2 regions of the Streptococcus mutans genome follow, and region 2 is predicted to be linked to the other one. Evidence: predicted binding sites of a transcription regulator. Region 2 holds the regulator's gene; the other holds the start of a gene.
What was found. Region 2 encodes HrcA, which represses chaperone genes, less so after heat shock. Its sites were predicted from a motif close to TTAGCACTCNNNNNNNNNGAGTGCTAA; they were not measured.
Positions count from the first base shown of each region.

Region 1: the regulator HrcA is predicted to act here: its motif matches at 6,965-6,991, upstream of groES (co-chaperone GroES).

Region 1 is NZ_AP019720.1:251,289-267,670, forward strand. It holds gene FNL60_RS01330 (sensor histidine kinase) at 1-1,285, shown strand, start outside; gene FNL60_RS01335 (response regulator transcription factor) at 1,285-1,965, shown strand; gene FNL60_RS01340 (extracellular solute-binding protein) at 1,958-3,265, shown strand; partial or broken gene FNL60_RS01345 (hypothetical protein) at 3,331-3,534, shown strand; gene FNL60_RS01350 (PTS sugar transporter subunit IIA) at 3,567-3,998, shown strand; gene FNL60_RS01355 (PTS system mannose/fructose/N-acetylgalactosamine-transporter subunit IIB) at 4,016-4,510, shown strand; gene FNL60_RS01365 (PTS mannose/fructose/sorbose/N-acetylgalactosamine transporter subunit IIC) at 4,880-5,731, shown strand; gene FNL60_RS01370 (PTS system mannose/fructose/sorbose family transporter subunit IID) at 5,733-6,569, shown strand; gene FNL60_RS01375 (hypothetical protein) at 6,593-6,889, shown strand; gene groES (co-chaperone GroES) at 7,011-7,298, shown strand; gene groL (chaperonin GroEL) at 7,410-9,038, shown strand; gene FNL60_RS01390 (zinc ribbon domain-containing protein) at 9,683-11,386, shown strand; gene FNL60_RS01395 (RluA family pseudouridine synthase) at 11,406-12,272, opposite strand; gene pbp2a (penicillin-binding protein PBP2A) at 12,316-14,592, shown strand; gene rpmG (50S ribosomal protein L33) at 14,643-14,795, shown strand; gene secE (preprotein translocase subunit SecE) at 14,807-14,983, shown strand; gene nusG (transcription termination/antitermination protein NusG) at 15,141-15,677, shown strand; gene FNL60_RS01420 (DUF4956 domain-containing protein) at 15,894-16,382, opposite strand, start outside.
Region 2 is NZ_AP019720.1:75,009-91,390, forward strand. It holds gene FNL60_RS00440 (PFL family protein) at 1-689, shown strand, start outside; gene FNL60_RS00445 (histidine phosphatase family protein) at 762-1,472, shown strand; gene FNL60_RS00450 (M15 family metallopeptidase) at 1,456-2,205, shown strand; gene FNL60_RS00455 (glycoside hydrolase family 73 protein) at 2,209-2,796, shown strand; gene fruA (fructan beta-fructosidase) at 3,411-7,682, shown strand; gene FNL60_RS00470 (glycoside hydrolase family 32 protein) at 7,753-9,312, shown strand; gene hrcA (heat-inducible transcriptional repressor HrcA) at 9,487-10,521, shown strand; gene grpE (nucleotide exchange factor GrpE) at 10,564-11,103, shown strand; gene dnaK (molecular chaperone DnaK) at 11,478-13,316, shown strand; gene dnaJ (molecular chaperone DnaJ) at 13,844-14,977, shown strand; gene truA (tRNA pseudouridine(38-40) synthase TruA) at 15,279-16,028, shown strand; gene FNL60_RS00505 (bifunctional hydroxymethylpyrimidine kinase/phosphomethylpyrimidine kinase) at 16,018-16,382, shown strand, end outside.

The sequences.
Region 1 (16,382 bases), 180 kb from region 2:
TAAGCAGGCTTTAATTTTTATTAATTTTTTGGCAGTTACTTATTATGTTTTTGTTTATCTTTTTGCTAGCAAATATATTGTGGCTAAAAATTTAAGTCATGTTCTTTTGGATAAACTAGATATTGTCCCTATAGCCCCTGAAAATATCTTTTTTACAACACTCTTCTTTTTTGCCATCTTTCTCATTGTCATGTTTTATAGAGAAAGTATTCTTAATAAAAAGGAAGAGATTAATGATTGGTTGATTGTTGCAGAAATTGTCTTAATGATTCTTACCTTTATTTCCTTGCAATTTTCTTACAATGGGCTGTTCCTCCTCGTTTTTGCAGATATTTTTTATAGTTATGCTAATTTTTATAATGTTAAGGAGCAAAAATATTGGCTTCTTTTCATCATTCTAGGCTTTAGTATGCTTTTGATCTCAAATTTCGATCTTTTATCTCTGGTGATGAGACTACCTTCTTTAGATGTTTACATTAGCTTTTTTCCTAGTGGCAGTCGTCTGATTGTTATGTTTATTAAAAACTTTCTTTACTCGCTCAATATCATTGTTTTTCTAATTTCTTTAGTGGCTTATATCATGTATTCAGTAGCTGAAAATCATAAGATAGAAGAAGAGCTGAGGATGGCTGCACGTGCTAATATTGAACTAAATGATTATGTTTCTTTGGCTGAGAAAATCGCTGAGGATAAAGAGCGTAAGAGGATTGCCAGAGAAATTCATGATACCTTGGGGCATGCCTTAACGGGTATTTCAGCAGGAATTGACGCAGTTACTGTGTTAGTTGATTTTGATCCTAATCATGCTAAAAGCCAACTAAAAAATGTGTCAGATGTTGTTAGAGAAGGTATTCAAGATGTTAGAAGGTCTTTAGAAAAAATGAGGCCAGGGGCCCTTGAAAAGGGAAGCCTTAAAGAGGCTTTATTAAAAATGATTGCAGATTATGAAAAATTATCCAAGCTACAGGTCAGTCTGCATTATGATTGGGATAACATTGATTTAGACATTACTAAGGAAGATATTATTTTCCGTGTTATTCAAGAGACTATTACCAATTCCCTTCGACATGGACATGCCCGTCATGTCAGTATCGATATGCTCAATGAGGATTTCTATATTATTAAGATTAAGGACGATGGTATTGGCTGTGAGGATTTTAAATTGGGGTATGGTTTAACACAAATGCAAGAACGGTTAGCTATTATTGGAGGCTATGCGGACTTTGAAAGTGATGATGGTTTTCAAACAATGGTAAGAATACCTAAGAAAAAAGGAGAAGAATAGTGATTAAAGTCTTGATTGCTGATGACCAAGAACTCATCAGAGAATCTTTAAAAATTGTTTTGTCATCCTATAAAGACATTGAAGTTGTTGATGCAGTCGATGACGGTTTTGCGGTTTTAGAGAGTATGAAAAAAGTTCAACCGGACCTTGTTTTGATGGATATCCGCATGCCTAAAATGGATGGCGTTTTATGTACCAAGGCCGTTAAGGAAAATTACCCTAATGTTAAAGTTATTATTTTAACAACCTTTGATGATGATGATTTTATTTTTAAAGCTCTTCAATATGGTGCTTCTGGTTACATTTTAAAGGGGATCTCTATGGAAGATTTATACCAGGCTATTGTAACAGTCAATAAAGGAAATGCCATGATTAATCCAGATGTTGCAACTAAGGTTGTTAAGCTGTTTTCACAAATGGCGCAGTCTAATTCTGCTATTCAAGTACAAGGAAATAGTGTCGAAAATATTTCAAAGGCTGAATGGAAAATTATTCAGCAAATTGGTTTTGGCTTATCAAATAAAGAAATTGCAGCTAAGCTCTTTTTGTCAGAAGGTACTATCCGTAATTACCTGTCGACCATTTTATCTAAATTGAATTTGCGTGATCGAACGCAATTAGCGATTTGGGCAGTCCAAACGGGTGTTACTACTAGACATTTTGGAGATGAAAATGATTAAAAAACGGCTTTACCAGTATAAATTTCACCTATTGGTCTTGTTGGTACTTTTAGGAGCCCTGTTAACCTTATTTCTTGTGCAATCGCGGCAAAAGAAAATCTTGAGATTAGGTGTTTATGCTGGCAGTAGCTGGGATGTACCCAGTGGGAAAGATTATCAATTTTTAGATAGTGTCATTAAACGGTTTGAAAAGGCTCATCCAAATGTTGATGTTCAATATGAGACTGGCATTTTAAAAGAAGATTATTCTTCTTGGCTGTCTAAAAAAATTGTTGAGGGAAAGCAACCAGATGTTTTTATGGTTCCTGAAAATGATTTTAATCTTTTAGCTTCAACAAAAACTTTAGCTAATTTAGATAGTTATATTAAAAAAGATTTGAAACCTTCGCTCTTTTATCATTCAGCCTATAATTCAGGTCAATTTGAAAGGAAACAATTTGCCCTTCCCTTTGAAAGCAATCCTGTTATGATGTGCATCAATAATGATCTCTTAAAAAAAGAGGGAATAGAGTTACCAAACTCTTCATGGACCTTAAACGATTTTTATAGTATTTGTAAAAAAGTTACTAAGGATACAGATGGTGATGGTGTTATTGATCAATATGGCAGTCTAGGTTATGGTTGGGAAGAAGCTTTAGCTGCCTACAATGTTAAATTATTTAATGAAACTGGTACAGAGGCTTACTTTAACACCAAAAGAGTTCGTTCGGCTTTAGCATTAGTCACAAAATTAAAGAGCTTAAATGGTAATTATAATGTTACTCTTAAAGATTTTGATGAGGGTAAGGTTGCTTTTTACCCTATGACTCTAGCTCAATATCGTACTTATAAACCCTATCCTTATCATGTTGCAAAATACTCTTCCTTTTCGTGGTCTTGTGTTGAAATGCCTTCACAAAAACCAAATACGGCGAAGATACAAATTAATACATCTTTATATGCTATGTCGTCCAAAACTTCACAGTCTAAATTAGCTTGGGAGTTTCTTAAACTTTTATGTGCCAATAAGAAATCACAACAGCAATTATTTGAAGAATCACAAGGAGCATCTGTTTTAAAATCAGTAATGAACAGTCAAGCAAGTAAGAACCTTTTGCAAAATGATAGCTTTGGTTCAAAAGCTTTGACTGTTAATACCTTGGACAATATGATGCGAAAAGCGAAAACGACTCCTAAATTTAAATCTTATAATACTATTTATGAAAAAGCAGGCTATCTTATTACCAAATCGTTGGAAGGAAATACTGTAGAAAATGATTTATCTGATATTCAAAAAGAAATTGAAGAAGAATTAAAGTAGGTGAAACAAATAAAAAAACTGGGAATTTAGATAAAAAAATCTAAAAGATACAAAGGCTGTTCTACTTGCTGTCAATAACATCAAAAAGTCTGGAAAAAATTCCCAGACTTTTTGAGCAGTTTCTTTATATTTTGGGTGTTTACAGTATTTTCTTTGATCAGTTTAAAAAATTTAAATCCCTGACAAATGTCATCTGTTGAATGACATTTGTCAGGGATATGAAAATGACAAATGACACTGCAAAAGCGTTTTCAAAAAATGTAAAATAAAAATGAAATAAAAAAGAAAGTAGGGTGTATTCATGAAATACCTATTGCTTGTAAGCCATGGCGGTTTTGCGCAGGGCTTGAAGACTTCTTTAGCTATGTTTGCTGAGGATAAAGTAAGTCAAGTTATAGCTGTCGGATTGGAAAATGGTAAATCAGTAGATGATTTTGCGGAAACTTTTAGACAAGCTCTTTCTAATCTAAAGGATGAGGATTCAGTTGTTGTTTTAGCTGATATTGTCGGGGGAAGCCCTTTGACAACAGCTTGCAATGTTTTGGCGGATTTGGGTAAGTTAGATGACGCCATTGTCTTAGGGGGGATGAACTTACCAATGGCAGTCAATGCTGTTGTTATGAAAGATATGCTTGAAGGTCAGGATTTTGTAACCACTGTTTTGGGTGAAGCTAAAAGTGCCTTACAAGAATTTAGGATAACTTCTGATGAAGAAGATGATGATGATATTTAATAAAAAAGGAGAAGAAAATGACTGTATCATTTGTAAGAATTGATGATCGTATGATTCATGGACAAACTGTAACACGTTGGGCGAAAGAATACCCATGCGATGGTTTAATCGCTGTTAATGATGCTGCAGCAAAAAATAAAGTTTTAATTCAGGCTTACAAAGGTGCTTCAGATAAAAAGACTTTTGTTTGGTCTAAAGAAGCCTTTGCTGCTAAATCACAAAAGGTATCGGATTCAGATAGTCGTTACTTTTTAATTACTAAAAATCCGATTGATATGAAAGAAATTTTGGTTGACCAAGGTTTTGTTCCGGGTGAAGTTAAGGAAATTATTGTTGGTCCTGCCAACGACCGCCCCGGAGCTGTTAAGCTTGGTAATAATCAATCTATAACTCAAGAAGAAGCGGATGCTATTGAAGCAATTGAAAAGGCTGGCTATAAAGTTAAATTCCAACTTCTTCCTGATGTTTCAATTGGTTATTGGTCAGATTTCAAAGGTAAATTTGGTTATTAAGTGTTGAAGTACTCTATCATTAAGTAGGATGGCAAACGGAGTGAGCTTGAGCGAAGGCTTTTCGCAATGATATTCCAAACAGGGTCACTCATGTCCGTACTGCTTTAAAAAAATATCAAAAAGTAAAAAAGAACATGAGCTATGACACTGTGCAAAAAGATAAAGACTGCCTAGATGCTGTCGCACCTTCGTCAGCTTTCCTATTTTGCGGTGTGTCGCTTTACACCTTTGTATCTTAATAAATTGAACACGAGCTACGAGCTGTGTCAAAAAGGTAGTTTCTTCTAGAGTCCTGTGACTCTTCGTCAAAACTCCTATTTTGCCTTTGCTCGTGAACGCTCTTTGTATCTTAAATAAAGGAGAATTATTATGACAATTTCTTGGTTTCAAGCAGCCTTGCTAGGATTGTTTGCCTGTTTGTCTTCAATGCCTGGTCTTGGCGGTACAACAATTGGTAACTATACTTTGGGACGCCCTTTAGTCGGCGGCTTGGTTTGTGGACTTATCCTAGGAGACATTAAGACAGGTATTGTTTGCGGTGTTGCTATGCAACTTGTTTACATCGCTCTTGTAACACCCGGTGGTACTGTTTCTGCTGATGTGCGTGCAGTATCTTATATCGGTATTCCATTAGCAATGGTTGCGATTCATTCTCAAGGTTTATCAGCAACTTCATCAGATGCAGCCAACCTTGCTAAATCAATGGGAACCCTTGTAGGTACTATTGGTACAGTGCTTTTCTATGGTACTGCAACAATGAATCTTGTTTGGCAACACATTGGATGGCAAGCTGTTGAAAAAAGAGAATTCAAGAGACTCTATGTTGTAGACTGGGGACTTCCATGGATCTCGCATATCATCTTTTCATTCATTCCTACATTGATTATGTGTAAATTAGGTGCAGATGCCGTTACTGCCCTTAAGAATGCCCTTCCAATGGATGGTATTCCAATGAAGACTCTCTTTACGGTGGGTTCACTTCTTCCATGTGTAGGGATTGCTATTTTATTAAAACAAATTGTTGAAAAAGCAGTTGACTTTATTCCATTCTTTGTTGGTTTCACTTTGGCAGCTTCACTTGGTTTAAACTTAGTATCATGTGCAGTCATTTCTTTAATTTTTGCAGTACTGTTCTATGAACTTGAAACAATAAAGAATATGAGAGCAACGGCTTCGGCTGAAGCTTCAGATTTCGATGACGATGATGAGGAGGATATTTAAAATGGCTCAAAAGAAAATTTCAAAGAAAACTTTAACGAAATCTTTCCATCATTGGTATTATGGTAATTTGACATGTTTTTCACAAGAACATATGCAAACATTTGGTTATTTGACTTCCATGTTACCAATTGTAGAAGAACTTTATGATAATAAAGATGATCAAGCACGTTCTATGCAAACTTATACAGCTTTCTTTAATACAGAACCACAGTTAGGTTCACTGGTAGTTGGTATTACAGCAGGTCTTGAAGAAGCGCGTTCTAATGGTGCTGATGGTGTAGATGATGAAACAATTAATGGCTTGCGTGCAGGTCTTATGGGACCAATTGCAGGTATTGGTGATTCACTTGTAGTTGGTACTTTAATTCCAATTATTTTGGGAATTGCTCTTGGACTTTCTACTGATGGCTCACCAATTGGTGCCATCTTCTATATCATTGTTTGGAACTTATTGGCCTACTTTGGTATGAGATTTGCCTATTTCAAAGGTTATGAACTTGGTGATAAAGCAGTTGAAGTCTTAGTTGGAACACAAGGACAAGCCATTCGTAAAGCCGTTGCTATTGTCGGTGGTATGGTTGTTGGGGCTGTTGCAGCTACTTGGGTGCCTATCAAAACTGCTCTGGAACTTAAAAATTCTTCTGGGAAGGCTTTCTTGGTTTTACAAAAACAACTTGATGGTGTTTATCCAGGACTTTTAACCGCTCTATTTACCGTCTTTTGTTGGTGGTTAATGGCTAAGAAAAATATGTCTCCAATTAAAGTTATGCTTCTTTTAGTTGTTATTGCTTTTGTTGGTGTTATTACAGGATTCTTTGATCCAGGCTTGAAATACTAAGATTAGAAATGGTTGGAGAGATTATGCTAACAGAAAAAGAATTCATCAAAGGATATGAAAATGAAATCGCTTATCAAAAACATATGATTGAAAACCTAGGACGTTGGTTTACTTTAATGTTTATCATTGCTAGTATCGGTGTCGTTTTGATTTACTTATTCTCAGCTAATCTCGTTGGGTTTACTATTGGAATTGTTTTGACGGCCTTAGGATTCTTAGCTATGTTAGTCTTTGGTTATGGTATTTACAAGGGTCGCCTCAATGTTCAAAAAGTCGTTGATGATTTTGAAGAAAAACTGCGACTTGCCAATTCTAAATAATCTGAAAAAACTTTACCGAAAGGTAAGGTTTTTTTCTTGACTATTTTTGACCAAGTGATACAATAATATATGTAATTAGCACTCAGTATATTGGAGTGCTAAAAATCTATGGAGGTATATTATGTTAAAACCCTTAGGAGACCGAGTGGTCGTACAGTTGAAAGAAGAAAAGGAACAAACAGTTGGTGGTTTTGTCCTTGCTGGTGCTAGTCAAGAAAAGACTAAAAAAGCTCAAGTAGTAGCTGTTGGTGAAGGTGTTCGTACTTTAACTGGGGAATTGGTTGCGTCCAGTTTAGCACAAGGCGATACTATTTTAATTGAAAATCATGTAGGAACGCCTGTTAAAGATGATGGTAAAGATTGCCTTATCATTCGTGAAGCAGATGTTTTAGCAGTTGTAAACGATTAATAAATAGCAGTTTAACTTTATAGTCATTTGAGATTATTTATACACTTTTAGTATTGTAGCGGCAGTACGAATGAAAGTGTTTCATATTATTTAGAAATAAGAGGATTAATTATGGCAAAAGATATTAAATTTTCAGCAGATGCAAGAAGCAGTATGGTGCGTGGTGTTGATATTTTAGCAGATACAGTTAAGGTAACCTTAGGCCCTAAAGGACGCAATGTTGTTCTTGAAAAGTCGTTTGGTTCACCGCTCATTACTAATGATGGTGTGACCATCGCTAAGGAAATTGAATTAGAAGATCACTTTGAAAATATGGGAGCTAAACTAGTTTCAGAAGTTGCTTCTAAAACTAATGATATTGCCGGTGATGGGACAACGACAGCGACTGTGTTAACTCAGGCTATTGTTCGTGAAGGTTTGAAAAATGTGACTGCTGGAGCTAACCCAATCGGTATTCGTCGAGGAATCGAAACAGCAGTTGCAACAGCAGTTGATGAGTTGAAAGCTATTGCACAGCCTGTTTCTGGCAAAGAAGCTATTGCACAGGTTGCAGCCGTTTCATCACGTTCTGAAAAAGTTGGGGAATACGTTTCTGAAGCTATGGAAAAAGTTGGTAACGATGGTGTTATCACTATTGAAGAATCTCGTGGTATGGAAACAGAGCTTGATGTTGTTGAAGGAATGCAATTTGATCGCGGCTACCTTTCTCAATATATGGTAACTGACAATGAAAAAATGGTGGCAGATCTTGAAAATCCTTATTTGTTAATTACAGATAAGAAAATTTCAAATATTCAAGATGTTCTTCCGCTTCTAGAAGAAGTTCTTAAGACAAACCGTCCTCTTTTAATTATTGCGGATGATGTAGATGGTGAAGCTCTCCCAACGCTTGTTTTGAATAAGATTCGTGGTACTTTCAATGTTGTCGCAGTCAAGGCTCCTGGTTTTGGTGATCGTCGCAAGGCTATGCTTGAAGATATTGCTGTTTTAACAGGGGGTACTGTTATTACTGAAGATCTTGGTCTAGAATTGAAAGATACGACTATTGATGCGTTGGGTCAAGCAGCTCGTGTGACTGTTGATAAAGATTCAACTGTTATTGTTGAAGGTTCTGGCGGTAAGGAAGCTGTTGCTAATCGTGTCAATCTCATTAAGTCTCAAATTGAAACAGCAACTTCAGACTTTGATCGTGAAAAATTACAAGAACGTCTGGCTAAATTATCTGGAGGTGTTGCCGTCATCAAAGTTGGCGCAGCAACAGAAACAGAATTGAAAGAAATGAAACTTCGCATTGAAGATGCGCTTAATGCTACTCGAGCAGCTGTAGAAGAAGGAATTGTTGCAGGTGGTGGAACGGCACTTATCAATGTTATTGAAAAAGTAGCAGCACTTGATTTAACAGATGATGCTGCAACAGGTCGCAATCTTGTTCTGCGTGCTCTTGAAGAGCCTGTCCGTCAAATTGCTAAAAATGCTGGTTATGAAGGATCTGTCATTATTGATAAATTGAAGAACAGTTCAGCAGGTACAGGTTTCAATGCTGCTAACGGGGAATGGGTTGACATGATTGATGCTGGTATTATTGATCCTGTCAAGGTAACTCGTTCAGCCCTTCAAAATGCAGCATCTGTAGCTAGTCTCATTTTAACAACAGAAGCCGTTGTGGCGGATCATCCAGCTCCAGAAGCACCAGCAGCAGCTCCCGCTATGGATCCAAGCATGATGGGTGGTATGATGTAATTTAGCTTCTTATCGTGGCAAGTCCGTGAAACGGCTTAATGCTGGTCATTAATATTTTTAAGAGAATCTGGTTAAAGGCTAGGTTCTCTTTGTGTTGTCTAAAATAGTGATAGCATATAGTTAAAAGTGAGTTCTTGCTGTTTGTTATTGCTATAGTTTTTATGGATATTTTATCTTGTAGTTAACCTTGTTACAGTAAAAGGTGCTGTTTCAAATTTTTAAGCGTGTTAATTGTTTAAAAACAGTTGATTTTGATAGTTTTGTTATTATTTTGTTATCATTTAAAAAAAGAAAAAAAGTATAATGCAAAAATACATTAATTTTGACCTATCAACAAAAGAAGTGATATACAGAAGGAGTTAAATTTAGAACCTGTATCACAAAAAAACTATTTTTATTATATGAGATAAGCGCCGTCTTAGTAAAAGAATAGCTTACGCCGTGGTAAAAAGTTATTGAGGTCAGAGACAATATTGAGGGGACTTTCGATATCCTAAGGCTCGAAAATATAGGCATAGGAACTCTTTGAGAAAGTTACTTGCGTACCAAATACTGAGAGCTGACTGACAAAAAAGAAGTCAATCAGATAAGAATAGATTTTCTAAAGTCTATTATAAAATTTTAATTGATTCAAGGAGTTCAAGATGGATAGATTAAAAGAAAAGTGGCAGAAATACTTTAAAGAAGCACAAGAAACAGTGGCTACTCTTGTGGGGAAATTAAAGCAGCAGCTGCAAGATCTTCTTAAGAGAAAACCTATACGTACGACTTTAATTATTATAGGGAGCTTCTTTGTTCTTTTTGGATTATGGGGAAGTATTCATTATTCAAAAGCAGCTACCCTTGATCGTTATTTAAAGGCTAGAAGTGCTTCTGGTCATACTTTTGAAAATATTAAAGAGTATATGGTTTGGGATGATACGAATGAATTGATAACCAACGATGAGGCTCAATATACAAAGTTTTCACGTCTGAAGACAAGTTTAAAAAAACGCAGTCTCCGACAGAAACTATTATCAGCAAAAGCTTCGGATAAACTCTATCTCAAAAGTATTGGCCATAAATTTTTCTTTTTTCCTGATTATCGTCTTGCCATGAAACCATTGAAATTAACATTAAAGACGAATATTCCAGGCTTAGATGTTCTTTTAAATGGTAAAGAAATTGCTACTAGTGATTCAGATAATTATCATGTTACGGTTGCGCACCTACCTATAGATAATTATACCTTTACTCTTGATGGTATCCATAATGGTAAAGAGGTGGAATTTAGTAAAAATTATGATGGTAAACATCAGACGGTTAATATGAACTTAGCCTTCAAAAACTTTACAGTTAAGAGCAATTTATCTGATGGAAATCTTTATTTTGGTAAAAAGAAAATTTCTTCCCTCTCAAATGGACAATATAATGTTGATAATTATCCTATTATGGGAAGCAAATCGGTTTATGTTAAGAAAAATTTTTCAGATGGGACAATCAAGTCTAACAAGCAATCTCTAAAGGATATTGCAGACGGCAGCACAGTTCAGCTTGATGTTCCTAATCAGTTGAATCAGGATACAGCTCAGCAACTATTAAATACTGCTTTTGAAAAATTTTCTGTTCATGCTAGTAATCAACAAGACCCAACAGATTTAAACACGGTTTTTGAAAAGGGTTCTAATAATGATGTTTACAAGGCTTTAAAAGAGAGTATCAAGCAAAAAATGATGGTAGATAGTCGTAAGCCATCTAGCTTTACCATTACTTCGGTCAGTCTCAATGACTTACATCAAACAGGTATGAAAACTTATACTTTATCTTATGCTCTCACTTATGATTATTACTACGATGAAGCGACTGATCAAGAAAAGAAAACGTCAGGTCATTTATTACAAAATATTACGGGACAGATTCAAGTTAAAAAAACAGAGACTGGCTATACCATTCGTAAATCTATTAGTGGTCCGACAGTTGTCAGTGAAGACAATCAGGTGAAAAGTCCGATGCCATTACCAGAAGAATTAATAGGAACTTGGGAAACGAAGCAGGATGATAAGACCATTACCATGACCTTCTCAGAAGATGGTACAGTAATCAAAAAAACGGATTACAAGGATGATAAAAAGGAAGATACGACTAAGACAGCAAAAGTTGAAAAAACAGAAAAGACTTCAGATGGTACTTATCGCTATTACTATCAATCAGGAGATCGTGCTGCTTTTACCGTTTTAGATGATATCGGTGCTAATGATCAATACACTTATGGTGTTAAGATTAATGGCTCCAGTATAACGACTGTCTATTGGGAATCAGGCGATACTAGTGGCAGTCCTAAAACAGGCATTAGCTTAACTAAGAAATAAGTCAGAAAAAAAGGATTTCCTATTTAGGAAGTCCCTTTTCAAATGTTGCAGATGGAGCTTCAACCTTAATTTTTTCAAGTGTAAGAGGATGAGTAAAGGTTAACTGGTGAGCATGCAGCATGAGTCTACCAGCTGTTTGCTGACTGTATAGGGGATCGCCAACAATGGCATGATCATGATAGGCTAGATGGACACGGATTTGGTGGGTTCGTCCTGTTTGAAGTTGGCATTTGATCAGGCTGGTATTATTGGGAAAATGCTTTAAGAGTGAAACCTGAGTGATAGCTGTCTGGCCATGCTTATGATCCACAACTCGTTTACGTCGATCATGACGATCGCGTCCAATTGGCTCTCTATAAATAATTGCACGTTCAGAAAATTGACCTTGTGCTAAAGCCCAGTATTCGCGTTTGATAGACTTATTTTCTAAAAGACGATTAAGGATCGGCAGGATAAATGGATTCTTAGCAAACATGACAGTACCGCTGGTTTTCATATCAAGTCGATGAACAACATAGCAGGTCTGTCCGACATAAGCAGAAACATGATTGAGAAGTGCGATTTCATTGGGGTCATTAGCATGTGTTTTCATGCCTTCTATTTTATTGACAATAATAAGATGTTCATCTTGGTAGAGACAGTCTATTAAAGTCTTGTTTCCCATAGGAATTTTCTTGATAGGATAGTCTGTGTTATCAAAGTTCAGCTGGATAATATCTCCCCGCCTGACAAGACTTTGCCAATTGACGGCTTGACTATTAACTGTGACATTCTTTTTTATTCTTAGAAAGTGCCTAATCTTTCTTGGGATTAAAAAATGCTCTTCTAATAGTTCCTTGACAGTCCCTATAGGATATGGGTTTATAATTTTTACAGTAAAAGTCATGATTTTATTATATCATTTTCTTTAAAATTGATATAATAAGGTCATGAGTATATTAGAACTGTTAAAAAAGAAATTTTTTCCAAATAAAAATATTGATCATCAAGACTCCAAAGAGGTTGAAAATGGGATGCCTCAAAATCTTGATAATCAAGCTAGCCAAGCCTCTGACAACCATTATCACCGTCGTTATGCACAGGAAGAGGCTAGTAAATTCAGCAACATTTTGAGCAAGATAGGTCTTTCTAAAAATGGTTTGGTTAGAAGATATTGGCGCCGTTATCATGTCGGTAAGATTTTGCTGATTGCGGTAGGTATTTTTGTGCTTTTGACAGGCTCTTACCTGTTTTATCTAGCTAAGACAACCAAAGTTTCTGATTTAAAACAGGCTTTGAAGGCAACAACGGTCATTTATGATAAAAATGAAAAACAAGCTGGAACTCTTTATGGGCAAAAGGGGACTTATGTTGAACTTGATGCTATTTCCGACGATTTAGAGAATGCAGTGATTTCAACAGAAGACAGAAGCTTCTATAAAAATAGTGGCATCAATTACAAGCGGATGCTTTTAGCGATAGTTACCTTAGGTTATTCGGGCGGAGGATCTACCATTACACAGCAATTGGCTAAAAATGCCTTTTTAACCCAAGAACAAACAGTTAAAAGAAAAGCACGCGAGTTTTTCCTCGCTCTGGAATTGACCAAAAAATATAGTAAAAAAGAAATTTTAACCATGTATCTTAACAATGCCTACTTTGGTAATGGTGTTTGGGGGGTCGAAGATGCTAGTCAAAAGTATTTTGGAACTTCTGCTAGTCGGCTGACACTTGATGAGGCAGCTACTTTGGCAGGTATGTTGAAGGGTCCGGGTATCTACAATCCACTGTATTCTATTGAGAATGCGACCAGTCGACGCGATACTGTCCTGCAAAATATGGTGGCTGCGGGGAAAATATCGCAGAAACAGGCCAATGAGGCTAAAAAAGTGGGAATGGGGAACCGTATAAGTGATACTTATGTTGCTAAGACAGATGATTATCAATATCCATCTTATTTTGATGCTGTTATTAGTGAGGCTAGCTCTGTCTATGGTATCAGTGAAAAAGACATTGTTAACAATGGTTATAGGATTTACACTGAATTAGACCAGAATTACCAAACTGGCATGCAGCAAACCTTTGATGAGGAAAGTCTCTTTCCTGTATCCACTTATGATAATACCAGTGCTCAAGCTGCTAGTGTGGCTTTGGATCCTAAAACAGGTGGTGTTAGAGGCTTAGTTGGACGTGTTAATAGCACAAAAAATGTTACTTTTAGAAATTATAACTATGCGACTCAGTCTAATAGAAGTCCGGGTTCAACGATTAAACCACTAGCTGTTTATACTCCCGCAATCGCTTCAGGCTGGTCTATGGATAAACTATTACCCAATACTTCCCGTGATTTTGATGGTTACAAACCCAATAACTATGGGAATATTGAAACAGAAGACATTCCTATGTATCAGGCACTAGCCAATTCCTATAACATTCCTGCTGTTTATACGCTTGATAAATTGGGTATCAATAAGGCGTTTTCTTATGGTAAAAGGTTTGGTCTTAATATGGATGCTGCTAAAAAAGAATTAGGTGTTGCTTTGGGAGGAAGCGTCACAACTAATCCACTTGAGATGGCTCAGGCTTATGCAACATTTGCTAATGGAGGCGTGATGCCAACTGCTCACTTGATTAGTCGTATTGAAACTGCCAGCGGTGAAATTTTGAAAAAATTCACACCTAATGATAAACGTGTTATCAGTAAATCTGTGGCAGACAAAATGACTAGTATGATGTTAGGAACTTTTTCTAACGGGACTGGTGTCAATGCCAATGCTTATGGTTATACTTTAGCCGGTAAGACAGGAACAACTGAAACGAATTTTGATTCTAATCTTGCCAGTGACCAGTGGGTGATTGGTTATACACCTGATGTTGTTATTAGTCAATGGTTAGGTTTTAATAAGACTGATGAAAATCACTATTTGAATGATTCTAGTTCAGGAACGGCTTCCAATATCTTTAGCACTCAGGCAAGTTACATTTTACCCTATACTAAAGGAACAGAATTTAAGGTTAAAAATGCTTATTTCCAAGACGGCATTAAATCTACCTATGATTCAGATGATACTTCGGATGAAACTAATTCTAATTCCCAAAATATCATTGATGGTATTCGCGAGAAAGCTCAAAATGCTACGGATTCTATTAAGAAAAAAGTGGATGATTCAAATATTATTGACAAGGCCAAGAAAGTTTGGGATAGTGTTGTGAATTATTTTGAATAACTTGCAAGAATAAGAAAACCATGTTAAAATGAAAAAGTTATGGAGGCATTATGGCGCAGAAAAAAGCAAGTCTAGCTTGTGTAGAATGCGGCTCACGGAATTATTCTATCGGCGTGAGTGGTAATCCTAAACCAAATCGACTAGAGGTTAATAAATTTTGTAAATATTGTAAAAAATATACCTTGCATAAGGAAACACGTTAGGAGAAAAAACAATGAAATTCATCGGTGGCGTTTTTTCAGTTCTAAAGCATACGACATGGCCAACACGTAAACAATCTTGGCATGATTTTATTTCAATTCTGGAGTATTCAGCATTCTTTGCTCTTGTCATCTTTATTTTTGATAAGCTGTTAACTCTGGGATTGGCTGAATTATTAAAACGTTTTTAAAAGCAAAAAACAGCTGGAAAAGGCTGTTTTTTATGAAGAAATTTGTTTATTTAATAAAAAAGACTAGGGGTTCTTAAGCTTTTATGATATAATAATGTACGAAAATTTCCAAAAGCCATCTAGGCTTTTTTATAATATACAAAATTGGAGGTAAATCATGGATTCATTTGATAAAGGATGGTTTGTGCTGCAAACTTATTCTGGCTATGAAAATAAAGTAAAGGAAAATCTGTTGCAACGGGCACAAACTTATAATATGTTGGATAATATTTTACGCGTAGAAATTCCAACACAGACTGTTAATGTCGAAAAAAACGGCAAGACTAAAGAAGTTGAAGAAAATCGCTTCCCAGGCTATGTTTTGGTCGAGATGGTTATGACAGATGAGGCTTGGTTTGTTGTGCGTAACACACCAAACGTTACTGGTTTTGTCGGCTCACACGGTAATCGTTCTAAACCAACTCCGCTTCTTGAAGAAGAAATTCGTTCCATTCTCTTGTCTATGGGACAAACAGTTGATATTATTGATACTAACATCAAAGAAGGAGATGTAGTGCAAATTATTGATGGTGCCTTTGTAGGTCAAGAGGGTCGTGTTGTTGAAATTGAAAATAATAAAGTTAAAATTATGATTAATATGTTTGGAGCAGAAACTCAAGCTGAACTTGAACTGTATCAAATTGCAGAACTATAAAAAACTTTTGGGGCTTGTATTCTGAACCCCCTGTTACATGTCAGCGCCTAATCAACGAGAAAATGTGAAATAAAGGCAGAACAGCTGGTATTATCAGTCTGACAACCTATCGTTTTACTTGTTGAAGGATATAGGGTATAAAGAGTCAATTATCAATTGGAAGAAACAAAAAGGTCTCGGGATAGTGTTACCAAGAGACCTTTTTCATGTTATATGTCATAAAATTTTCTTTTTTTTGGCACTGGTATCAAGAGTGACTTCAATATCAGGGTTGTAAGTCATGATACTATTGATAAGTCCTATGTCATTCATTTCTGGTTTTAAGTCTAAATGATATTCCATTTGAATGGTGTTGTTTTTGTTAATGTTTTTAACAGAAATGAGATTTATTTCACGGCAAGTTTTGTTTAGGATTTTTTCCAGAATAGGGATATAATCAATCTCATTATTAGGAACAATAAAAGTTGCCTGTCGCCTGCTTGTGCTGACCTGTGAAAATCCTGAATTCTCATAAAGCCAAAGCACAAGGGTCAAGGTCAAGGTAAACAGGATGGCTAGGACAAGAAAGCCCATACCTGTTGCAATACCAACAGCAGTTGCAAAGAAAATATAAAGAATTTCTTTAGCACCGCCTGCAGCTGAACGAAAACGAATCAGACCAAAAGTTCCTGCAACAGCGACACTGGTTCCTAAATTACCATTAAC
Region 2 (16,382 bases):
GTGTTGTCAAGCGTGCCTTAGAAAAGGTTCGCGGTCAAAGTTTTGATGTGGTGGCTGAGACTGTTAAGAAAACGGCTTTTAAAATTACCCGTATTGGTCAGTTAGTCGGTAGCTTGGCTAGTGAACGTCTTGGTGTCAAATTTGGTATTGTGGATTTATCTCTTGCACCGACACCGGCTGTCGGAGATTCTGTAGCTCGTGTTCTTGAAGAAATGGGGCTGGAAACCATCGGAACTCATGGGACAACAGCGGCCTTGGCACTCCTCAATGATCAGGTTAAAAAAGGCGGTGTTATGGCTTGTAATCAGGTCGGTGGTCTCTCGGGTGCTTTTATTCCGGTTTCCGAAGATGAGGGGATGATTGCTGCTGTGCAGGAGGGGGCTCTTAATCTGGAAAAATTAGAAGCCATGACAGCTATCTGCTCGGTTGGTCTTGACATGATTGCCATCCCGGCAAATACACCAGATACGACGATTGCAGCCATGATTGCAGACGAAGCGGCTATCGGTGTTATCAATCAAAAAACAACAGCTGTTCGTATTATTCCTAAAGGTAAAGAGGGGGATATGATTGAATTTGGCGGTTTACTCGGTTATGCTCCTGTCATGCCGGTTAATAAAAAATCATCTGCAGACTTTATTGCGCGTGGCGGACAGATTCCGGCACCTATTCATAGCTTTAAAAATTAAGTAGAGCACTTGCAAGTCTTTTGCAAGTGTTTTCTTTTAATGTTATAATATAGGCTAGATTGGGAGAGAAAAATGGCAGAAACAAGACTCTATATAGCTAGACACGGAAAGACAATGTTTAATACAATTGGCCGTGCTCAAGGTTGGAGTGATACTCCTCTTACACAAGCGGGTGAAGAAGGGATACGGGAATTGGGAATTGGTTTAAGGGAAGCCTGTATCCCTTTTAAAGCCGCTTTTTCCAGTGACAGCGGCAGAACCATGCAAACAATGGAGATTATCCTTCGTGAAACGAATAATGAGAATTTGCCTTATGTACGAGATAAACGGATTCGAGAATGGTGCTTTGGGAGTCTCGATGGAGGATATGATGGGGATCTTTTCCAAGGTGTCTTGCCTCGAACAGCAGCTTTTAATACTGGCAAATCCTTTGAAGAAGTGACTTACCCTGAATTAGCAGCTAGTATCGTTGAAGTGGACACAGCTAATTGGGCTGAACCTTGGCAGATTCTTAGCAAGCGTATTTATGATGGTTTTGAAGCTATGGCACAAACAGTTGAACAATCTGGAGGCGGAAATGCTATTATAGTCAGCCATGGAATGACTATTGGTACTTTTATGTGGCTGATAGATCATAAGCAGGAAAAAGCGGCTATTGATAATGGCAGTGTTTCTGTTGTTTCCTATAAAGATAATACGTTTTCTATTGAAACGATTGCAGATATGTCTTATCGTCATCAAGGAAGAAAAATTTTGGAAGATATTTATGAAGAAAAATTCTAGTTTATTAACAATTGTGCTGCAAATAGGTATTATCTTTGTTTTCATTTTGGGCATTTATCTTTTTTTACATAAAGGTAAACAAGGGGCACAAGAAAATACGGTAGGGAATAAAACGCAGCAAGCTGCTGAGACAAAAAAGAGCAAACAAACAGCAGGCTTACCAAATGTTTCAGCAAATGATTGGGAGTTAGTTTTGGTTAATCGTGATCATATCACTGCTGAAATGAACCCTGATGTAACTGATATTGATGGTGTTAAGGTGGATTCTCGCATTGCAGAAAATACAAGGAAATTTTTAGCAGCTGCGCAAGAAATTGACTCCAGTGAACATTTGATATCAGGCTATCGTAGTGTTGCCTATCAAGAAGAACTCTATAATAATTATATAGCTCAAGAAAAAGCCAACAATCCCAGCCTTAGCCAAGAGGAGGCGCAAAAACAGGTTCAAACCTATTCTCAGCCGCCGGGTTCTAGTGAACACCAAACGGGACTGGCTATTGATATGAGTACAGTTGACAGTCTTAATCAAAGTGACGCTAATGTCGTTGCTAAGGTTGCTGCCATTGCGCCTAAATATGGTTTTGTCCTTCGTTTTCCTGAAGGTAAAAAGGATGCTACGGGTATTGATTATGAGGACTGGCACTATCGCTATGTTGGTGTTAAATCTGCTAAGTATATGACCAAACATGATTTAACCTTAGAAGAATATTTAAAAAAATTAAAGGAGAAGTAGCTCATGAGAGCAAGACTCAAATTTAAGTCTTTTGTTGTAATTGTTTTACTTCTTTTGCTGGTGATTTTGCTCCCGATTTTGGCGAGTGGAGGATTGGCCGATGCTAACAAAAAAATGCCAAGTCCTTATAGTCATAAAGAGTTTGTCAAAGAAATTGCTCCAACAGCTCAAAAGTTATCAAAAATCTATGGCGTGAGGAGTTCTATTATTATTGGACAAGCAGCGCTGGATAGTCATTTTGGCAGTACTTTGTTAGCTAGTAAATATCACAATCTTTTTAGCATTGAAGCAAGTCCAGGTCAAGGAGCTGTTCGCTTAAAAAGCCATGAGTACAAGAATGGGCGTTGGCAGGAAGTGACAAATCGCTACCTTGTTTATGAATCTTGGAAAGAATCCCTTTATGATTACATGGCTATTCTACATGGAAATAAAATTTGGGATAAGGCACTGTATACAACGATGATGACTTCTAGTGGTTATAAAACAGTTGCAAGAGCCTTACAAGCAGCTGGTTTTAATAGTGATCCTAACTATGCAGACAAGTTAATAGCTGTTATAGAGGAAAATAATTTAACAGATTATGATAAATAGGTATTCTAAAAAATGGTTGAGTTTATTAGTTTTAGATAAAGATATCTGACTGATGAAACAGCATCGTTTAGAATGCTTTTTTTAATTGTTTTCAAGCTATATTCTTCAACAATCAAAACGATTGTTGTCTTGATACTAACAGCTTCGCTGTCTCCGTTTCCCACTTCAAAGCAAAAGGTTTTACAGATCTTTGAGTTTTCTCTGCTCTCCAATATTGTTTTATAGGTGGTTGTGATATGTGTTTGAGCAGTCAATAATAAGATCTAATGAGACAGTCAGACTTGTCACTAGCGGCTACCATTAATTAATGAGACACTTAGCACCTATTAACTTTGCCGCCTTGCCTAATCTATTTTTTTGATTTTTATTGAGCATTAATGACATCTGTCATATTAAGGAAATGACAATTGCTAGATGGAAGATAGATAGCGATTTGGTATACTGAGGATAAGATAGCGCTTACAACATTTTAAATAAATTTTTGAAACTTAAATACTGACCGACTTAAATAGGAAAGAAATGAGGTATTAAAAATTTTCGAGCAGCCAATTTTTATGGCTGTCTGTTTAATTAGAGTTTGTCAGTTTCATAAATTTGAAAAGGAGAGCAAGGAAATGGAAGAAGAAACAGTTTGTAAAAATTGGTTCATGCGTAAAAGTGGTAAAAGCTGGATTTTTGGCTGTGCCGTCTTTTTTGTGTTAGGTTTGGCAACTGCTTTACCGGTGGCAGCTGAAGAAATAAGTCAAACAACTGCTGCTGATACTGCTGTTACAGAAGTAAGAACAGAAGACAGCAGCCAGACGTCATCTCAAGAAACCGCAGTTACAGAAACGACTCAATCTGAGGAAACTGCTTCAAAACAACTGACAACTCCGGCGGTAGCAGATCAAACTACAGAGCCTACTGATAATGAACCCATCAGTTCCTCTGATGGTGCGAGCAGTCCTTATCAAGTGACTGACACGACAGAACCTCAACAAACTCTCACTCCTGCTGACTCTGAACCTCAAGCAAAGGCGGATGTTCAACAAGCAGCAGCTCCTAAGAAAGAAGAGATCAACCCTGTGACCAATTTAGAAGATATGTCACATGATACGAATGGGACTTGGGAAGTACGAGAAGATGGTATTCATTCTAATGCCATTGGTAAAGGTGATTCTTTCTTGTATTCTCAGTCAAGTGGTAAGAATTTTGTCTATGCAACAGATGTTACTTTTAAACAAAACAGCGGTGCAGCAGCTCTTGTTTTTAGAAGTAACAACGATAGCAATAACAAAAATATGTATGCGGTCAATGTGGATATAGGCGGACACAAGGCTAAATTTTGGCGTTGGGTTGACAATAAAGATATCCAATTAATTGATGAACGTGATGTGGTACCGACAGCTGATAACCGCTATACTCTTAAGGTTTTGGCGGTTAATAACTGGATTTCTTATTATGTCAATGATGTTTTGATGGCTAGCACAGGTGATTATGTCCTTCAAAAAGCTGATAAAGGACAAAACACTGTCATTCCTGAGGGACACTTTGGTCTTTTGAATTGGAATGGCGATATGGTTTTCCAAAATACAAAATTTGCCCTATTGGATGATACAACAGCTCCGTTGATTGATAATATTACAGTAAGGTCTGATAGAGGGAATGTCGAAAAACAAGGGCAATTCTTCTCTGAGGAACCCCTTCATATTCAATATGTTAGCAATGATGCCTCTCAAGTGAGCTTGGATATTGCTAAACATAATCCTGCAGCTACTGTCACAGTAGAAGATAAAACTGGTCGTGTTTACACAGATCCTTCTCATCTTCCAGTTAATGTAGGAGCTAATTATTTCACTGTTAAAAGTACAGTTATTGATTCATTTGGTCGTACAGTAACCTTGACTTATCGTATTAATGTCCACCGTCGGCAAAATGACGAAGTCTATTATAATGAACTTTACCGCGACCAATATCACTATTCTGTAAAAGACGGCTGGGCTAATGATCCTAATGGCTTGGTTTATTACAATGGTGTTTATCATCTCTTCCATCAATTTTACGATGATACGAAATGGGGCCCTATGCACTGGGCGCACGCGACTAGTACGGATTTGATTCACTGGAAAGAAGAGCCAATTGCTTTTTACCCAGATTCAAACGGCTACATGTTCTCGGGCTGTGTAGTGGTTGACGAACATAACAGTTCAGGCTTATTTAAGACGGCTAAGGGTGGTTTAGTTGCGATTATCACAGCTAATGGAAATGGACAGCGCATGGAACTTGCCTATAGTGAAGATGAAGGCAAGACTTGGCAGAAATATGACAGGATTGTAGCCGATTGGTCAAATGACCCATTGCAAAATCAGGATTTTCGTGATCCAAAAGTTTTTCACTGGAATAACCAATGGTTCATGGTACTAGCAGGGGGTCCGCTTCGCATTTATTCTTCTAACAATTTGAAAGATTGGAAAGTGGAGTCTACTTATCCTGATCTTCATACAGAATGTCCAGATATGTATCCAATTGTTGCTAATGATGGTGTGCTTAAATGGGTGTTGTCTCGCGGCGGTCGTTTTTACAAGGTTGGTGATTTCAAACAAGTAGATGGTAAATGGACCTTTATAGCAGATGATGCTTATAAAGATAAGGATCAGGTCATGAACTTCGGTAAAGATTCTTATGCCGCCATGACCTACTATGTACACGATTTTGGTACAGAAACCCGACCAACCATTCCCAAATTAACAGAAGTCAACTGGATGAACACCTGGGAAGATTATTGTAATCTTGTAGCAGATACAGTTGGACAGGACTTTAACGGTACGTTTAATTTAAACCTTGATCTTGGCCTTATCAATGAAAACGGTCAGTACATCTTGACGCAAACGCCTGTTAAGGCCTATGATAGTCTTCGTGATGTGAATACTGCCTTGCATTTCAAAGATGTGACAGTAGACGCTAATAATACTCTTTTGAAGGACTTCAAAGGAGACAGTTATGAAATTGTTTCTCATTTCCGACCAGATGAGAAGACCACAAAAGTAGGCTTCAATCTTCGTGTTGGCAATGGTCAAGCAACGAAAGTGATTTACGACTTGCAGACAGAAACCTTGTCTATTGACCGTAGTCAGTCGGGTACTATCTTATCTGCAGCTTTTGCAAAAGTTAATAGTCAGCATGTGACTAAAAATGCAGATGGCTCCATTGATTTGCATATTTATGTTGATCGTGCCAGTGTTGAAGTCTTTTCCAAAAATAATACAGTGGCTGGTGCTAATCAAATTTTTCCTAATCCAGAAGCTGTAGGTGCCAGTATTATTGTAGAAGGCGGCAAAGCTCAAGCAGATATCTCTGTTTATCAAATGAAAACGATTTGGACAGATAAGAAAGATACGGCAAAACCGGTGGCTATGAACACAACAACTGCGAAAGAGCTAGCCCTTCAAGTTGGTCAAAGTCAGGATCTGCAAGTCTATCTGGCACCAGCAAGTGTTAGGCAAGATGTGGAATGGACGATCAGTGATCCAAGTCTTGTTAGGACAAGTCAAAAAGGTAATGTTCTTCATTTGACCGCTGTGAAAAAAGGAAAGCTTACCATTACAGCAATTTCTAAAGAAAACCCAAGTCTCAGTAAAACCTTTACAATCAGTATCACCTTAAATAATTTCAAGACTAACCTCAAAGGTTTGCAGTCTGTTACTGGTAAGTGGTATGTTGATGATGAAACGCTCTATGATAGTAATACAAGTTCGAATGATTACTATATGGCTTCTCAAAAACCGGGTTTCAAAGAATATGATTACGATATTGATCTCAAATATCAACGTGGTTTAATTAATCTTTTTGTTGCTTCTGGCAATATTGATCCGAGTCAAGCATATTCTGTACAATTTGGTGACAGTGAGACTGTTCGGCTTTACCGTTTTGCTGGTGATACTATTGCAGAAGCTAATATGGGTAAACGAATCAATGATGATCAATACCACCATATTAAAGTCACAAAAACAAAAAATAGTATAATCATATCAGTAGATGGTCAAGAAGTGATGAGTCATAACTTTGATCAGGTGGACTCATACTTTAATGATGCTTATGTAGGTCTCGGTTTGTGGGACGGAGCTGTTGAATTCCAAAACTTCTTTGTAACAGATCATGCGACTACTCCCAAACCAGATTCTGATCCGACACCGCAACCAGATGCACCAGAAGCATTGGCTCAAGAAAGGGAATTGATTGACCCTGCAACTGGCGTCCGTGTCATTCTTCAAAAAGGGGAGCTAGCTTCTATCGTTAGAGTAAAGGTCAGCCATATCGAAACGAATGATGCTCATACACCAGCTGTTCTAAATGCAAAAGACTATGATCTCTTCAATATCACACCTATTGATAAAAATGAGAAAGTTGTTGCTATTACGAAACCAGCGACAGTCTTATTGCCAATTGATGCTGGAAAAGTGGTAGATAAAGTGGTGTATTTACCAAATACGGACAAAGAAGAAAACCTTCCATTTACGATTGTGAGTTTGACAGATAGCAATGGTAAGAAGCAAAGTTATGTTCGCTTTACAGCAGAACACTTTAGTGAATACGGCTTAGTCTATCAAGCAGAAAATCAAACAAACCTTAAGAGTAAAGAAAAGCAAGACAATGTTGCTATTTCTTATCCATTAAATTTAGAACAAGAAGTTAAGGTTTCATCTATTTCACGAAAATATGCTGCAAATAAGACAGCAGATGTCAATAGTGTTCAACAAACAGAACCTTCAGTAATGAGTTCTTCATCTAAAGCAACGCTGCCAGATACTGGTGATCATAAGACAGATTTAAGTCAATTAGGAGTGTTGGCAATGATTGGCTCATTTCTTGTAGAAATAGCTGGCTATTTCAAAAAAAGCAAGGATTGATTAAAGTAAACCTCTAGATTTTGACGCGTCTAGAGGTTTGTTTTTGGCTAACAATAAATAGAGGTGTCTTATGCTAAAGAAAAAATTAGTTTGTTTATTAATCGGTTTAATTGCTTTTCTTGGCTCCCTTAAAATTTACGCTGGAAGCAGCGAAAGTGCTGAGTATCAGCAAACCAATCATTATAATACACCTAAAGGATTTATGAATGATATTCAGACGATTTTTAAGGGGAGTGATGGTTACTACCATATGTATTATTTGTTAAATAGTAACTATAAATTGGCAAATGATGGAACAGAATGGTACCATGTGAGAACTAAAGATTGGGAGCATTTTGAAAATTTAGGAGTAGCTATTCCTAAATTTGTTAATGGTTGGTCAGCAGTAGCAACAGGGTCAATTTTTCAAAATAGTAATCAATTTTTCAAAGATTTACCTACCAGTGCGATTGTAGCCTACTTTACCAGCTATACTGATACAGGTCAACATCAATATGTCGCTTATTCGTTAGATAATGGCAGCAGCTACCAGCCTTACAATAATGGTAAGCCAGTTATGACTTCACAAACAAAAGAGCAAAATGCGCGAGATCCTTACATTTGGTATGATTCTAATTCCAAAAGGTTAATGATGTACCTAGCTGAGGGTGATAAAATTGGGACCTATGCTAGTTCAGATGGGAAAAATTGGGCTTATCAAGGGGCGACTGTCCTTAATCAATATACCTTAGGGGGAAAAGACTTAGGTCTTGTGGAATGCCCAAATTTAAAAACTTTTTATGATTCTGCCACGAATACGACGAAACATGTTCTCTTTTTTGGTGCAAATGGTTACCAATATGGTTCGACGACAGGAACTTATTATATGGTTGGTCATTTAGATACTCAAGGAAACTTTGTGCCAGAGCAAAATGCAGAACGTTTGGATCAAGGCTCAGACTATTACGGTGCCAACTTTTATCAAGAAAGCGATCGTGTCGTTAAGAGTATAGCTTGGATGGGGAATTGGGATTACCTGCAAGGGCAGATTCTTGATGATCAAGGCCAAGAATCCAAACATTTAGGTTCCGTTAGTTCAGCTAGAGATATTACAATGGTTAAAAGAGATGATAAATATGTTTTGGAGTCTTACCTTAAAAATAACAACTCTAGAACAAACACTGTTAGCTACCAAAGCAACGCTGATACGGCAAAACTTGCTGATGATGGCTACCATAAAACTTTATTATCGGTATCAAGATGGCATTCACAGGAACTATCTTTGAAATTTCAAGCTAATGCTGCAACCCTAAACGGACATATTCGTTTAATTTTCAAACAAGCAGATGCCCAAGTGTCTCTTGACTACAATACTGATAATGGTTACTATGAGGTAAAAAGAACCAGTTCTAAAATAATTGGCAGCCAAAAAGTGAATTATGAACGCTCATATGTTGTTGATAGCCACTGGAATGGGCAAAAGGAACTTAATATTTATCTCGTAGCTGACAAAAGCAGCTTGGAATTTGCTCTGCCGAATGGTCAGACCTACTCCATGGTCAAATTGTCCACTGCCAGTGATATGGATATCGTTATTGAGACTAGTGGAAGCAACCGTTTACAGGCAGATTTAGCTAATTTGGAAACGTAACAGCAATAAAACTAAGTCTTAAGTCGGATTTTTAGCACTCAAGTAGAAAGAGTGCTAATTTTTTGTGTTTTTCTCTTGACAGAAATTAGGAATGGAGTATAATGGAATTATGAAGTTAGCAGTCGTCTGTTAAGAGTGCTAACTCTATTGATTAAAGATGGGAGGTGGACTTAGGTGATTACCCAGCGTCAAAAGGATATTCTCAATTTGATTGTTGAGCTTTTTACCAAGACACATGAGCCCATTGGGTCTAAAACACTCCAGAATTCAATTGCATCAAGCAGTGCTACCATCAGAAATGATATGGCAGCTTTAGAAAAATTAGGACTTTTAGAGAAGGCGCACACCTCCAGCGGTCGTTTGCCCAGTCAAGAAGGCTTTCGTTATTTTGTTGAACATTCTTTGAATCCAGACAGTTTGGACGAACAGGATGTTTATCAAGTCATTAAGGCATTTGATTTTGAAGCTTTTCGTTTAGGGGATCTTCTACAAAGAGCCAGTGATGTTTTGGCGAATCTGACTGGCTATACAGCACTGATTTTGGATGTGGAGCCTAAAAAGCAACGTTTGACTACTTTTGATATTGTTAAGCTTAGCAATCATGATGCTTTAGCTGTTTTGACTCTAGATGAAGCCAGTCCTGTAACGGTGCAATTTGCCATTCCCAAAAATTTTTTGGACAGCGATTTAATGACAGTGGCTAAAATAGCTCGGGAACGTTTTTTAAATCAAACGGTTCTAGATATTCATTATCGTTTACGAACGGAGCTGCCGCAGATTATTCAGAAATATTTTCCACGAACGGACAATGTTTTAGATCTATTTGATCACATTTTTAATCCTATTTTTCAAGAAGAAGTTTTTATCTCTGGTAAAATTAAAACTTTGGAATTTGCTGGACTTGACACTTATCAATTCTTGGAAAATCTACAATCAGTAGCTCTTGAAATTCGTCAAAGCCTACCTGAAGATGAACTTCATCGAGTTCAAGTTGCTGATAGTAAAGAAAAGAGTTTAGCAGATTTAACCGTTATCAGTCAGAAATTTCTTATTCCTTATAGAGGGTTTGGAATTTTGACCGTAATTGGTCCAGTAGATTTGGATTATCAAAGAACAATAAGCTTGATTAATGTTATTAGTCGTGTTTTAGCTGTAAAACTAGGCGATTTCTATCGTTATCTCAATAGCAATCATTACGAGGTTCATTAGGGATGATTTGTATCTTAAAATATAAAGAAAGAAGGTAAAGCCTTGTCGAAAAAAGATAAAAAAGAAGAGATCAAGGAAGAAGTAGAAGCAACTGAGCCTACAACTGAAGAGTCCGTAGAAGAAGTCGCTGAAGAAACTTCTGAAAACAAGGAGTTGCAAGAAGCACTTGAGAGAGCTGAAGATTTTGAAAATAAATATTTGCGTGCTCATGCTGAAATGCAAAACATTCAGCGTCGCGCTAATGAAGAGCGACAAAGTTTGCAGAGGTATCGCTCTCAGGATTTAGCCAAAGCTATCTTGCCTTCACTTGATAATCTTGAACGTGCTCTTGCTGTTGAAGGTTTGACAGATGATGTCAAGAAAGGATTGGAAATGGTTCAGGAGAGTCTCATTCAGGCTTTGAAAGAAGAAGGTGTGGAAGAGGTTGAACTTGAGAATTTTGATCCTAATTTGCATATGGCTGTGCAGACTCTTGATGCAGATGATGACCATCCAGCAGATAGTATTGCACAAGTCCTTCAAAAAGGGTATCAGCTCCATGAACGTTTGTTAAGACCGGCAATGGTAGTTGTCTATAACTAAAACAATTTGTCCGAAACGACAGTAAACTATGAAAAAAGTTAAAAACATGAGCTCAGCTTTGCCTACAGTGAGCGAAGCGAACTACAGCGATATTTCCCGATGTGGTGAAAGTTTCAGTAGCTTGCGCTACTGGAACAAGGAGATTTTTTGGGACTTCAGTCTCAAAAATAAGTGATGAAATCCCGAAAGGGAGTTGCTCATATCTCCACCACTAAGGGAAATAGCAAAAAAGAAAAAAATTTAAAGAGGAATTAAGAAAGGATTTGAACCCGAACCAATACTTCGGAAAATAGATAAACCGCCTAGCACTCATTGAATGCGTCGTTGGTTTCCTAATTTTCAGTTGCATTTTCGGCGTTCTTGGTATCATTATTATGTCTAAAATTATTGGTATTGATTTAGGTACAACAAACTCAGCAGTTGCAGTTCTTGAAGGAACTGAAAGCAAAATTATCGCTAATCCCGAAGGAAACCGTACAACTCCTTCTGTAGTTTCATTTAAAAATGGTGAAATCATTGTTGGTGATGCTGCTAAACGTCAAGCAGTGACTAATCCAGAAACAATTCTTTCCATCAAATCTAAGATGGGGACTTCTGAAAAAGTTTCAGCTAATGGCAAAGAGTATACGCCACAAGAAATCTCAGCTATGATTCTGCAATATTTGAAAGGTTATGCGGAAGATTACCTTGGTGAAAAAGTCGAAAAAGCCGTTATTACAGTTCCTGCTTACTTTAACGATGCACAACGTCAAGCAACTAAAGATGCTGGTAAAATCGCTGGTCTTGAAGTAGAACGTATTGTCAACGAACCAACAGCTGCAGCACTTGCTTATGGCCTTGACAAAACAGATAAAGATGAGAAAATTTTAGTCTTCGACCTTGGCGGCGGTACTTTTGACGTATCAATCCTTGAATTAGGTGACGGTGTCTTTGACGTTTTGGCAACTGCTGGAGATAATAAACTTGGTGGTGATAACTTTGACCAAAAAGTCATTGATTGGTTGGTTGAAGAATTCAAGAAAGAAAATGGTATTGATTTATCAACTGATAAGATGGCTCTTCAACGCTTGAAAGATGCTGCTGAAAAAGCTAAGAAAGATCTTTCAGGTGTAACATCAACACAAATCAGTTTACCTTTCATTACCGCTGGTGAAGCAGGACCCCTTCATTTAGAAACGAGCCTTTCTCGTGCTAAGTTTGATGATTTAACACGCGATCTAGTTGAACGTACTAAAACTCCTGTTCGTCAAGCCCTTTCAGATGCTGGTTTGTCATTGTCAGAAATTGATGAAGTTATCTTAGTCGGTGGTTCAACACGTATTCCAGCTGTTGTAGATGCTGTTAAAGCTGAAACTGGCAAAGAACCAAATAAATCAGTGAATCCAGATGAAGTTGTTGCTATGGGGGCTGCCATTCAAGGTGGTGTTATCACTGGTGATGTCAAAGATGTCGTTCTTCTTGACGTAACGCCGTTGTCACTTGGTATCGAAACAATGGGTGGTGTCTTTACTAAACTCATTGATCGCAATACAACAATCCCAACTTCTAAATCACAAGTCTTCTCAACAGCTGCAGATAACCAACCAGCCGTTGATATCCATGTTCTCCAAGGGGAACGCCCAATGGCAGCGGACAATAAAACACTTGGCCGTTTCCAATTGACAGATATTCCAGCTGCGCCTCGTGGTGTGCCACAAATCGAAGTCACATTCGATATTGATAAGAACGGTATCGTATCTGTTAAGGCTAAAGACCTTGGAACTCAAAAAGAACAAACAATCGTCATTCAATCTAACTCAGGTCTTACTGATGAAGAAATTGATAAAATGATGAAAGATGCTGAAGCAAATGCTGAAGCTGATGCTAAGCGTAAAGAAGAAGTTGATCTTAAGAATGAGGTTGATCAAGCTATCTTTACAACCGAAAAAACTATCAAAGAGACTGAAGGAAAAGGTTTCGATACTGAACGTGATGCCGCTCAGGTCGCTCTTGATGACTTGAAGAAAGCCCAAGAATCAGGTAACCTTGACGATATGAAGGCTAAACTTGAAGCACTTAATGAAAAAGCTCAAGCTCTTGCCATGAAACTTTATGAACAAGCTGCCGCCGCCCAACAAGCACAAGCAGGCCAAGAGGGAGCTCAATCATCTGATTCTGATTCATCAGACAAGGGCGGCGACGATGTTGTAGATGGAGAGTTTACGGAGAAATAAAATAGTTCAGTGGACTATTTTATCCCGAGCTTGAAAATCAGGAGAGTGAGGTAGTTAAGAATGACTAATTACTAAAGTGATTGTCTTTCTCTACAGCAATTGTTATTTGGCGAATGTCCCAAACGTCTTACTAGCCTGATTTTCGAAAAGTATCATTTCGAAAATCTCACGTCATGACTATAAGCCCAAATTAAATTCAGAGGTTGCAAACCAGCCTCTGTTTTTGGAATATGGCTGATGCAAAAAGGAATTGCTGAGTTGTTCAGCACAAGTCCTCAAAATATTACAACCTTCTAAGTTTCAAAGAAAGGAACTGAACCCGATCTTCAATTCCTAGAAATAAAAATAGCGGAAAGGAAAAGTGTTTGTAACTGAACACAGGCGTTAGGTTGGTGCATTCTAATCATTTTGAATGAAACTGAATACGCCTACGACTCTGTGAAAAAGAGAAATACCTCCTAGATACCCTGGTATCTTCGTTGGATTTCCTATTTTTCTTTGAGTCGCTTAACGGCTTAATATCTTATATGAACAATCAAGAATATTATGATCGTCTTGGTGTCTCAAAGGACGCTTCACAAGACGAAATTAAAAAAGCCTATCGCAGGATGTCTAAAAAATATCATCCAGATATTAATAAAGAACCAGGTGCGGAGGAAAAATATAAGGAAATTCAAGAGGCTTATGATACACTAGGCGATGAACAAAAACGTGCTGCTTATGATCAGTACGGTCCAGCTGGAGCTAATGGCGGCTTTGGTGATGGTAGTGGTTTTAGTGGCTTTGATAGTTCGGGCTTTGGTGGTTTTGAAGATATCTTTTCAAGCTTCTTTGGCGGCGGAGCCTCTAGGAATCCTAATGCACCCCGTCAGGGTGATGATCTTCAATATCGTGTTAATTTACAATTTGAAGAAGCTGTTTTTGGAACAGAAAAAGAAGTGCACTATAATCGTGAAGCAAGCTGTCATACTTGTAATGGCTCTGGAGCTAAACCAGGAACTAGTCCTGTTACTTGTAGCAAATGCCATGGTTCAGGTGTTATCAATATGGATACCCAAACGCCACTTGGTATGATGCGTCGTCAAGTAACCTGTGATGTTTGTCATGGAACGGGCCAAGAAATTAAAGAGCCTTGTCCAACTTGTCATGGAACGGGTCATGAAAAGCAAAGCCATAAAGTTTCTGTCAAGATTCCTGCTGGTGTTGAAACCGGTCAGCAAATTCGGTTGGCAGGACAAGGGGAAGCTGGCTTTAATGGCGGCCCTTATGGTGACCTCTTTGTCATTATCAATGTTCTCAAGAGTGATAAATTCGAACGTGATGGTTCAACCATTTACTATAGTATGGACATTAATTTTGTTCAGGCTGCACTTGGTGATACTGTTGAAGTACCAACAGTTCATGGTAATGTTGAACTCGCTATTCCAGCAGGTACCCAGACAGGTAAGACATTCCGTCTCAAAGGTAAAGGAGCTCCGCGTTTGCGTGGAAATGGACAGGGAGATCAGCACGTTACTGTTAATGTTGTTACTCCAACAAAACTTAATGATGCCCAAAAAGAGGCCCTGCAAGATTTTGCTAAGGCTAGTGGTATAAATCCTGTTCATCCTAAGAAAAAAGGTTTCTTTAATAAAGTCAAGGACGCTTTTGATGAGATGTAGAATGTGTTAATATAAGAGCAATCGCAGTTGGCTTGGGCATAGTCATTACGATTGCTTTTTTGTTTCTCATAAAAAATCGGCGAATCCTAGGTAGGACAGAATAGGCAGTCACAGGTGTAAGTTAGCGGCAGACAGTATGACAATTGGCAGTGATATCCACAGCAGTTGCTATGTTAAGTATATAAACAAGTTAAGCTAAATTAATGCTTTGATTAAAAAGAAGATTTAACCAACCCTGTCCCCATACAATTTTTCTGATTGTGTGTTGTTCTTAGATAATTGTCATGCTATAATTTTTCTTATGATACGGTATAAAGCGATTATTTCCTATGATGGCACTAATTTTTCGGGTTTCCAAAGGCAGCCGCAGATGAGAACAGTGCAAGAGGAAATTGAAAAGACTCTTTTACGTTTGAATAGCGGGCAGGCTGTTAAGATACATGGGGCTGGCCGAACAGATGCGGGTGTGCATGCTTATGGTCAAGTCATTCATTTTGATTTGCCGCAGCAAAGGGATTTAGAAAAACTGCGTTTTGGCTTTGATACACAGACACCAGATGATATTGATGTTATTCAGGTTGAACAAGTAGCAGATGATTTTCATGCTCGTTACCAAAAGCATCGCAAAACCTATGAATTTTTAGTAGATTTGGGGAGACCTAAGAATCCTTTGATGCGCCATTATGCCACCCATTTTCCGTATAAAGTGGATTTTTCAGTTGTTAAAGCGGCTATTAAAAAATTACGTGGAACCCATGATTTCACTGGCTTTACAGCGGCTGGTACTAGCGTGGAAAACAAGATTAGAACAATCAGCCGTGCTACTGTTGAAAAAGACGACAAGACTGGATTTCTCATTTTTACGTTTACAGGAAGTGGCTTTCTTTACAAACAAGTCAGAAATATGGTTGGAACCCTATTAAAAATTGGCAATGGCCGCATGCCGATTGACCAAATTGACAGAATTTTAGAATCTGGGGACCGCAGTCTAGCTGGTCCGACAGCTGCAAGCAATGGACTTTATCTTAAGGAGATTATTTATGATGACTAAGTATATTTTAGCTATTTCAGGTAACGACATTTTTAGTGGAGGTGGGCTTCATGCAGATCTAGCAACTTTCACAAGCCATCATTTACATGGTTTTGTAGCAGTGACTTGCTTAACAGCAATGACTGATAAAGGCTTTGAAGTGTTTGCAACAGACAACACTGTTTTTGGCCATCAGCTCAGTAGTCTCAAAGATGTGCCGCTTTCAGGTATTAAGCTTGGTCTTTTGCCTAATGTGGACATAGCAGAGCAGGCTTTGGATTTTGTTAAGGTACATGACGATCTTCCAGTAGTACTTGATCCTGTCTTGGTTTGTAAAGAAAGTCATGATGTAGAGGTTAGTGCTTTGAGGGATGA